4 regions of the Pseudomonas sp. GW821-FHT09A09 genome follow, and region 1 is predicted to be linked to each of the others. Evidence: predicted binding sites of a transcription regulator. Region 1 holds the regulator's gene; each other region holds the start of a gene.

Region 1 (2,201 bases):
CTTGGGCGGCTTCGATGATCTGCTCACGCTTGGCTTCGGCGGTCACCATCAGCACAGGCAGGCTGCGCAGTTTTTCATCAGCACGCACGTGGCGCAGCAAATCGATACCGGTCATGCCCGGCATGTTCCAGTCGGTTACCAGAAAGTCGATGCTCCCGCTGTTGAGGATCGGAATCGCCGTAATGCCGTCATCCGCCTCGACCGTGTTTGTGAACCCAAGATCACGCAACAGGTTTTTTATGATCCGCCGCATCGTTGAGAAGTCATCAACGATGAGGATTTTCATGTTCTTGTCCAATTCGACCTCCAAGCAGTCTTAAACGCGCCCAGCACCTGGACGCGCCATTTCAATCAACAGGCGTTACACAAAAAGGACTGCCCAGGGCACCACGGTACGAACCCGCGAAAGCGTGGGCTTTCACGGTAGCGTCTGCAGTGTCCCCACACTGCCTGTCAGCGCGCTCGCCACTCTCCCAATCGCCCCCGCAAGCGGGCTGCGCACTGGCTATGCAGCTGGCTGACACGCGACTCGCTGACCCCCAGGACCTCACCGATTTCCTTGAGGTTCAGCTCTTCGTCGTAGTACAGCGCCAACACCAGTCGCTCACGCTCCGGCAAATTGGCGATCGCGTCCGCCAACGCGCCCTGGAAGCGTTCATCTTCCAGGTCACGCGACGGCTCGAGATGTGCACTCGCGCCGTCCTCGTGCAGCCCTTCGTGTTCGCCGTCCTGCAACAGGTCGTCGAAACTGAACAGGCGGCTGCCCAAGGTATCGTTCAAAATCCCGTAGTAATCATCGAGACTCAATTGGAGTTCGGCCGCAACTTCATGATCTTTAGCGTCACGACCGGTTTTTGCTTCAATTGCGCGAATTGCATCACTGACCATGCGCGTATTGCGGTGCACCGAACGCGGTGCCCAATCGCCTTTGCGCACTTCGTCGAGCATCGCGCCACGGATACGGATACCCGCATACGTCTCAAAACTTGCACCCTTGCTCGCGTCGTATTTGGTCGACACTTCGAGCAGGCCGATCATGCCGGCCTGGATCAGGTCTTCGACCTGGACGCTGGCCGGCAGGCGTGCCAGCAGGTGATAGGCGATACGCTTGACCAACGGCGCGTAGCGCTCGATCAACTCGCCCTGGCTGTCACGGGCAGACTTCTTGTACGCGTTGTAGCCAGTCGCTGTCATAGCACGGGTCCTGCGCTCGTCTGATGCACCAATCGCTCGACGAAAAACTCCAGATGCCCCCGCGGGTTGGCGGGCAACGGCCAGGTATCGACCTTCTGGGCAATGGCCTTGAACGCCAGTGCGCACTTCGAACGAGGGAACGCTTCATAGACCGCACGCTGCTTTTGCACGGCCTTGCGCACACACTCGTCATAAGGAACTGCGCCGACGTATTGTAAGGCGACATCGAGGAAGCGATCCGTGACCTTGGTCAACTTGGCGAACAGGTTTCGCCCCTCCTGCGGGCTTTGGGCCATGTTGGCCAGCACGCGGAAGCGGTTCATGCCGTAGTCACGGTTAAGCAGTTTGATCAGGGCGTAGGCGTCGGTGATCGAGGTGGGTTCATCGCAGACCACCAGCAGCACTTCTTGCGCCGCGCGCACGAAGCTGACCACGGACTCGCCGATCCCGGCGGCGGTGTCGATCACCAGCACGTCGAGGTTGTCGCCGATATCACTGAAGGCCTGGATCAGGCCGGCATGCTGCGCCGGGCTCAGGTGCACCATGCTCTGGGTGCCCGAGGCGGCCGGCACGATCCGAATGCCACCGGGGCCCTGGAGCAGCACATCGCGCAGCTCACAACGGCCTTCGATCACATCGGCGAGGGTGTGTTTGGGTGTCAGCCCCAGCAGAACGTCGACGTTCGCCAACCCCAGGTCAGCATCCAGCAGCATGACGCGACGGCCAAGCTCTGCCAGGGCCAGGGACAAATTCACTGACACGTTAGTTTTCCCGACGCCACCTTTGCCGCCGGTCACCGCGATCACCTGTACGGGATGCATGCTGCCCATTTTATTTCTTTACCTTGTCTTGCTTAGACGCAGGCTACATGGCTTGGCCGCGTGAAACGCTTGCAGACCATCGATGTAGATACATTTCACGGTGTTCATGCTGCCCTCAACCGACCCGTTTTGCCGGGTTGTGGTAAAGGTCAGCGAACATGTCGGCCATCGCTTCCTCGCTAGGCT
Region 2 (2,201 bases), on a different contig from region 1:
CCAATACAATGCCGGACAACACCTTCAGCGCCTGCCGGCGATCGAGCCCCTGCGCGCTGTTTTCCAACGCCACATGTGCGCCGGGGATCGCCGTCAGTCGACTGTTCAATTCCTGCTGCAGCGCCTGCACCCGTTGCCAGGCCAACTCGTGATCAGTATGGGCCTCACGCCAGTGTTCACATTGCGCACGCAGGCGCACATTGGCGCGATTGTTACGCAGGCGCAGCGCCCAGTTGATGGCTTGTTTGACGACCTGGGAGTCAGGGTCGTGCCGGGAAGCATTCATGCGCCATACCGCAGGACGTAACAGTGATAGAGCCCTTGCGCGACATAGCGCTCCACGGATCGCAGCGATACGCCCATTTGCTGCGCAATTTGTGCATACGCCAACCCATCGCACTGAGCCAATAGAAACGCCTTACGCACTTTAGGCTTCAGACCTTCCAGAAGCAGGGCGATTTCCTCCAGCAACTCCAGCACCAGCGCACGGGCTTCAGCGCTCGGTGCCAATGCCTCCGGTAGATGTGCGATGGACTCAAGATAAGCACGTTCTATTTCTTCACGGCGCCAGTGATCAATCACCAAGCCCCGGGCGATGGTGCGTAGAAATGCGCGAGGTGCCTTCAGTTCGAAGCGTTCGGTTTTCTGCAGCAGGCGCACAAAGGTGTCCTGCGCCAGGTCTGCGGCATCGGCGGCATTTCCCAGGCGGCTGCGCAACCAGGTGTTGAGCCAATTGTGGTGGGTGCTGTACAGCGTCTGCACAACACTTTCACACGGGATGTATTCAGAAGACGGCATTCACACAGGCCCGGCCAAACGTCACAAATGATAATTAGTCGCATTGTCTGGAAGGCTGAAAGATTTTGCAATCTCTGAAGCGTGCAGCGCTACCGCTTGTCGGTTTCCTACGCCAAAAGAGGATGCCTCTCACAAATTTCTAAGATTTGCCGACGCTTGGCCGAAAGCCTGATGAGCCATGCGTGCACCGAAATAGAGCGGTCCGAGAATCCGCCTATACCGTTACATGGAATGTTCCACTCGGCACGCTCACCCCCCTTTGGCAAAAGAAGTCGATGAAATGAATCTCAAGTTCAGTCATAAAATTCTGTTGGCCGCGTCAGGCGTCGTGGTTCTGGCCTTCGCGTTATTCACGCTCTACAACGACTACCTGCAACGCAGCACCATCAAGCAAAACCTGGAATCGTCCATCCAGCAATCCGGTGAACTCACCGCCAGCAGCGTGCAGAACTGGCTCAGCGGCCGGATCCTGGTACTCGAAAGCCTGGCGCAGAACGTTGCCCACCAAGGCAGTGGTGCTGACCTCCCCGGGTTGGTCGATCAGCCTGCATTTACCTCGAACTTCCAGTTCACCTACGTCGGTCAAACCAATGGCGTGTTCACACAGCGCCCTGACGCCAAGATGCCCGATGGTTACGACCCTCGTCAGCGCCCCTGGTACAAACAGGCTGTAGCGGCTGATAAAACCATGCTCACTCCGCCTTACATGGCCGCAGTGGGCGGGCAGATCGTCACCATCGCCATGCCGGTGAAAAAGAACGGTGAGTTGTTGGGTGTGGTGGGGGGCGACCTCAGCCTGCAGACCTTGGTGAAGATCATCAACTCGGTCGACTTCGGCGGCATCGGCCACGCATTCCTGGTCAGCGCGGACGGCCAGGTCATCGTCAGCCCTGACCAGGATCAGGTGATGAAGAACCTCAAGGATATCTACCCGGGCACGAGCCTGCGAATCGAGAAGGTCAACCAGGACGTCGTCCTCAACGGCCAGGATCGCATCCTGTCGTTCACCCCTATCAGCGGTTTGCCGGGTGCAGATTGGTACATCGGCCTGTCGATCGATAAAGACAAAGCCTACGCGCCGCTGGGCAAATTCCGTACTTCTGCATTGATTGCCATGTTGATCGCTGTGGTGGTGATTGCCGTGCTTTTGAGCCTGCTGATTCAAGTGCTGCTGCGGCCATTGACCACCATGGGCGTGGCCATGCAGGACATTGCCCAGGGCGAAGGCGACCTCACCCGCCGCCTGGATGTCACCAGCAAGGACGAGTTCGGCGAAGTGGGCAGTGCGTTCAACCAATTCGTCGAGCGTATTCACGCCTCCATCTCTGAAGTGTCCTCGGCAACCCGTCAAGTGCACGACCTGTCCCAGCGCGTCATGGCTTCGTCCAATGCCTCGATCATTG
Region 3 (2,201 bases), on a different contig from region 1:
GTTTTGGTGGAGTTGGCAGCAGTACCAGTCGCTGCGAACAGGCCAGTCACACCGGCGCCGCTCAGGGAGTAGCTGCTGGAGGAGTTCAGGGACACTGCACCAGTTGCGATGATCGCGGTGTTGGCCAGGGCAACAGCAGTACCGAAGTTACCGGAACCGTCCTGGGTAGCAACCTTGATACCGGCTACAGCGCCTGGATCGCCAGCGTTGAAGGTCAGGTTCTCACCGGTGTCGGACTTGACCGACAGCGCTTGAGTGGTCGAATCGTAGTTAACGGTGATGCCCAGCTTGGCAGCGTTGGACTTCAGTTGGTCAGCCAGGTCGGAAGTGCTGGTCACGCCAGTGAACTGCACAGCGGTACCGCCGCCGACTGCCAGGGTGAAGTTGGCGCTGGCAGGGGTTGCACCAGCAATGGCAGCGGAGTCAACAGTGAACTGGGCAACGGTGCTGGCAGTCGCAGCCAGGCCGCCTACAGCGCCGTTCATCTGAGCAGCGATTTGCTTGGCCGAAGCGCCAGCAGCGATGGTCAGGTTTTTCGACTGGCCGCCACCGGTAACAGCGATCGCGCCGCCAGCAACGCCAGTTGCGCTTGGAGCAATGCCTTGGCTCTTCAGTTGCTGCGAACCAATGTTGTTGGCTGCAACGTTACCGATGCTCATGTCGATAGTCTGGTTGGCGTTGGCGCCGACCTGGAAGGAAGTAGTACCGAAAGAACCGTCCAGCAGGTTCTTGCCACCGAAGGTGGTGGTGGTAGCGATACGAGTCAATTCAGCAGTCAGTGCTGCGTATTGAGCCTGGTTCGACTTACGGTCTTCAGCGCTTGGCGAGCCGTTAGCCGATTGCAGAGCCAGGGTACGCATGCTTTGCAGGATGTTGGTGGACTGCTGCATTGCGCCTTCAGCGGTCTGAGCAATCGAGCTACCGTCGTTGGCGTTTTTGATCGCAACGCCCAGGCCGTTGATCTGGCTGGTCAGACGGTTGGAGATTTGCAGGCCGGCCGCATCGTCTTTGGCGCTGTTGATACGCAGGCCGGAAGACAGACGCTGCATGGAAGTTTGCAGTGCGCCGGAGGCCTTGTTCAGGTTGTTCTGAACGGTCAACGAAGCAAGGTTAGTGTTTACTGTTAATGCCATGACGAAATCCTCGTGGGTGGTGTACTGCGGCTTCCGGCCCTGGCAACCGCCGGGTGTGGCCTAGAGAACCTTCGTAATAGTTATCGTCGTGAATGCACGTTGCTTGAGGACTTTTTTGAATATTTTTACTAGCACCGTGCCACCCCTTTTAATTCAAGCATTTACGATAGCCCAAACCCCCGCAATTGCTGGGTTTTCTGGCGCCAAATAAAAAACGCCCATGATTTTTCAATCATGGGCGTTTTTGTGTGCGTCACTCTTTGGGCATCACGGACGATAGAGAATCGCCGAGCCCCACGACAGGCCCACGCCAAATCCGCTGATAGCCACACGCTTCCAGTCGGCGTCCATCATGTGCTTTTCCAGCAGCAGTGGAATGCTCGACGACACGGTGTTGCCGGTCTCGACCATGTCCTTGATGAACTTCTCCACCGGCGCCTCTTCGAAACGCCGGGCCACGGCGTCGACAATCGCCGCACTGCCCTGGTGGATGCAGAACGCGTCGATCTGGTCAGCCTTGAGGTCCGACTCATTGAGCAGCTCGTGCAAATGTGCCGGCACCTTGAGCAAGGCAAAGTTGAACACCTGGCGGCCGTTCATGAAAAACACGCCATCGCTGACCTTCAAGTGCGGCGCGCCGGAACCGTCGGTGCCGAACTTCGACTTGCCAAGCAACCACGGCGCGTCTTCGCCCATCCAAGTGGCGGTGGCGGCATCGCCAAAGAGCATGGTGGTGTTGCGGTCTTCCGGGTCGACGATCTTGGAGTACGGGTCTGCGGTGATCAGTAGGCCGTTTTTCAGGCCGGTGGCTTCCATGAAGCCCTTCATCGCGTAGATCCCGTAGACGTAGCCGGAGCAGCCCAGGGAGATGTCGAACGCGGCCACGTGGGTCGGCAGGCCCAATTTGTCCTGAACGATGGCGGCGGTATGCGGCAAGCCTTCTTCATCACCGTTCTGGGTCACGACGATCACGGCGTCGATGGACTCGCGCTTCAACTCGGGGTTGTTGGCAAACAAGGCGTTGACCGCCTCGACGCACAGATCGGAGGTTTCCTGCGCAGCATCCTT
Region 4 (2,201 bases), on a different contig from region 1:
AGGCAAAGGCCGCGTAGCTGTGACTGGCGATGAACTTGAGCAAGGCCTTGACCGCGATCATCGCGAAGATGAACGAGGTGACAAAACCGATGGCGAACACCGGCAGGTCATCGGGCTGGAACAGGTGGCGGTACTTGTAGCCCGAATACACGGCGGCACCGACCATGGTCGGCATGGCCAGGAAGAACGAGAACTCGGTGGCGGTCTTGCGCGACAGGCCGAACAGCAGGCCGCCAATGATGGTCGCGCCGGAACGCGAGGTGCCCGGGATCATCGCCAGGCACTGGGCAAAGCCCACCTTGATCGCGTCTTTCCAGGTGATGTCGTCCACGGTTTCGGCGTGCACCGCGTGCTGGCGGCGCTCGGCCCACAGCATGATCACGCCGCCGACGACCAGGGCTGCCGCCACGGTGATCGGGTTGAACAGGTAGTGCTTGATCAGGTCGGCAAAAATCACCCCCAGTACCACCGCTGGCAGTACCGCGATGATCAGGTTGACCGTGAAGCGCTGGGCATTGCGCTGGGTCGGCAAGCCGGTGACCACGTCGAAGATCTTGCGCCGGAATTCCCAGACCACGGCGAGGATCGCGCCCAGCTGGATGATGATATTGAACGCTTCGAAGCGTTCGCCGCCGAAGCCGATCAGGTCGGCGACGATGATCTGGTGGCCGGTGCTGGAGATCGGCAGGAACTCGGTCAGCCCTTCCACAACGCCCAAAATCAATGCCTGTATGGCGGTCCAAATGTCCATGTTTCTCCCAAAGGTCGTGCGTGTTTCTAATGATTCAAAGAGGCGAGCGCACCGAAGGCCCGGTGTTGATAGTCAACCCCGGCGTGCAAAAATTGCGTGAAAAATCAGGCAGTACTCAGGTTTTCCGATTGCAGGCCGAAAGCCTATCAGACAAGCCGGAAATGTCGATGCAGCACCCACAATTATAAAAAGCACGGAGTGACAGGACCATGAACAGTTTGCGCAGCATGTCGATCAGCCGTCGTCTCTGGCTGATCCTGATCGTCGCCGTGTTGATGCTGTTGACCCTGGGCCTGCTGATGCTCAAGCAGATCCACGGCGACCTCTACCAGGCCAAGCGCCAGCAGACCCAGCACGTGGTGCAGACGGCCAGCGGCGTCCTCGCCTATTACCAGAACCTTGAAAAAACCGGCGCGCTCACCCGCGAAGCCGCGCAGAAACAGGCGTTGAGCGCCGTGCGCGGCCTGCGCTACGACCACGACGACTACTTCTGGATCAACGACCTCACCCCCGTGATGATCATGCACGCCGCCAACCCCAAGCTGGACGGCCAGAACCTCTCGGCCATCCGCGACCCGGACGGGTTTGCGGTGTTCAACGAGTTCGTGATCCTGGCCAAGGCCAAGGGCGCCGGCATCGTCAACTATCGTTGGCCGAAGCCGGGTGCCGAAGCGCCGGTGGAGAAAACCTCGTACATCCAGCTGTTCGAACCCTGGGGCTGGATCATCGGTTCCGGTGTGTACGTGGACGACGTGCAGGCCGAGTTCAAGGGCCAGGTGTGGAAAGCCTCGCTGATTGGCCTGGGCATTGCGCTGGTCATGGCCTTGCTGGTGACAGTGATCGCCCGCAGCATCGTCAACCCGTTGCAGGCGGCGGTGAATGCCATGGGCAATATCGCCAGCGGCGAAAGCGACCTGACCCGCAGCCTGGACACCCACGGCAATGATGAGGTGACCCAGCTGTCCCGGCACTTCAACAGCTTCACCGCCAAGCTGCGCCAGGTGGTGGGCCAGTTGCAGGTGTGCGCCAACGCCCTCGGGCAGTCCTCCACCGAGCTGGGCACCAACGCCAGCCAGGCCCATGACCGCAGCCAGCAGCAGTCGCAGCAGATGGAACTGGTGGCCACCGCCATCAATGAAGTGACCTACGGCGTGCAGGACGTGGCGAAAAACGCCGAGCACGCCGCCAGCGAAATGCGTGACGCCCAGGCCCAGGCGCAGCAAGGCCAGGTGAACATCGACGGCAGCCTGCAGCAGATCGACCAGCTCTCGGGCACCATCAGCCAGGCCGTGGAGGTGATCCGCACCCTGTCCAGCGAAAGCACACAGATTGGCGGCGTGCTGGAAGTGATCCGCTCGATTGCCGACCAGACCAACCTGCTGGCCCTCAACGCCGCCATCGAAGCGGCACGCGCCGGCGAGCAAGGCCGGGGGTTTGCCGTGGTGGCCGA

Evidence for each region. The regulator FliA, encoded in region 1, starts transcription of late flagellar genes. The targets are predictions, from matches to a motif close to CTAAAGTTTNNNNNNNNNNNGCCGNTAA.
Region 2: a site for FliA is predicted at 938-965, ahead of AC07OV_RS29770 (methyl-accepting chemotaxis protein). Genes of this name have one in related genera too.
Region 3: a site for FliA is predicted at 1,214-1,241, ahead of AC07OV_RS16465 (flagellin N-terminal helical domain-containing protein). Genes of this name have one in related genera too.
Region 4: a site for FliA is predicted at 866-893, ahead of AC07OV_RS11520 (methyl-accepting chemotaxis protein). Genes of this name have one in related genera too.

What each region holds. Positions count from the first base shown of each region.
Region 1 covers NZ_JBWKPU010000035.1:10,957-13,157, reverse strand. Annotated here, with positions in the region: gene AC07OV_RS24650 (chemotaxis response regulator CheY) at 1-286, opposite strand, end outside; gene fliA (RNA polymerase sigma factor FliA) at 454-1,194, opposite strand; gene fleN (flagellar synthesis regulator FleN) at 1,191-2,024, opposite strand; gene flhF (flagellar biosynthesis GTPase FlhF) at 2,131-2,201, opposite strand, start outside.
Region 2 covers NZ_JBWKPU010000063.1:3,521-5,721, forward strand. Annotated here, with positions in the region: gene AC07OV_RS29760 (FecR domain-containing protein) at 1-286, opposite strand, end outside; gene AC07OV_RS29765 (sigma-70 family RNA polymerase sigma factor) at 283-798, opposite strand; gene AC07OV_RS29770 (methyl-accepting chemotaxis protein) at 1,079-2,201, shown strand, end outside.
Region 3 covers NZ_JBWKPU010000016.1:118,038-120,238, forward strand. Annotated here, with positions in the region: gene AC07OV_RS16465 (flagellin N-terminal helical domain-containing protein) at 1-1,133, opposite strand, end outside; gene AC07OV_RS16470 (ketoacyl-ACP synthase III) at 1,401-2,201, opposite strand, start outside.
Region 4 covers NZ_JBWKPU010000010.1:181,478-183,678, forward strand. Annotated here, with positions in the region: gene AC07OV_RS11515 (undecaprenyl-diphosphate phosphatase) at 1-751, opposite strand, end outside; gene AC07OV_RS11520 (methyl-accepting chemotaxis protein) at 961-2,201, shown strand, end outside.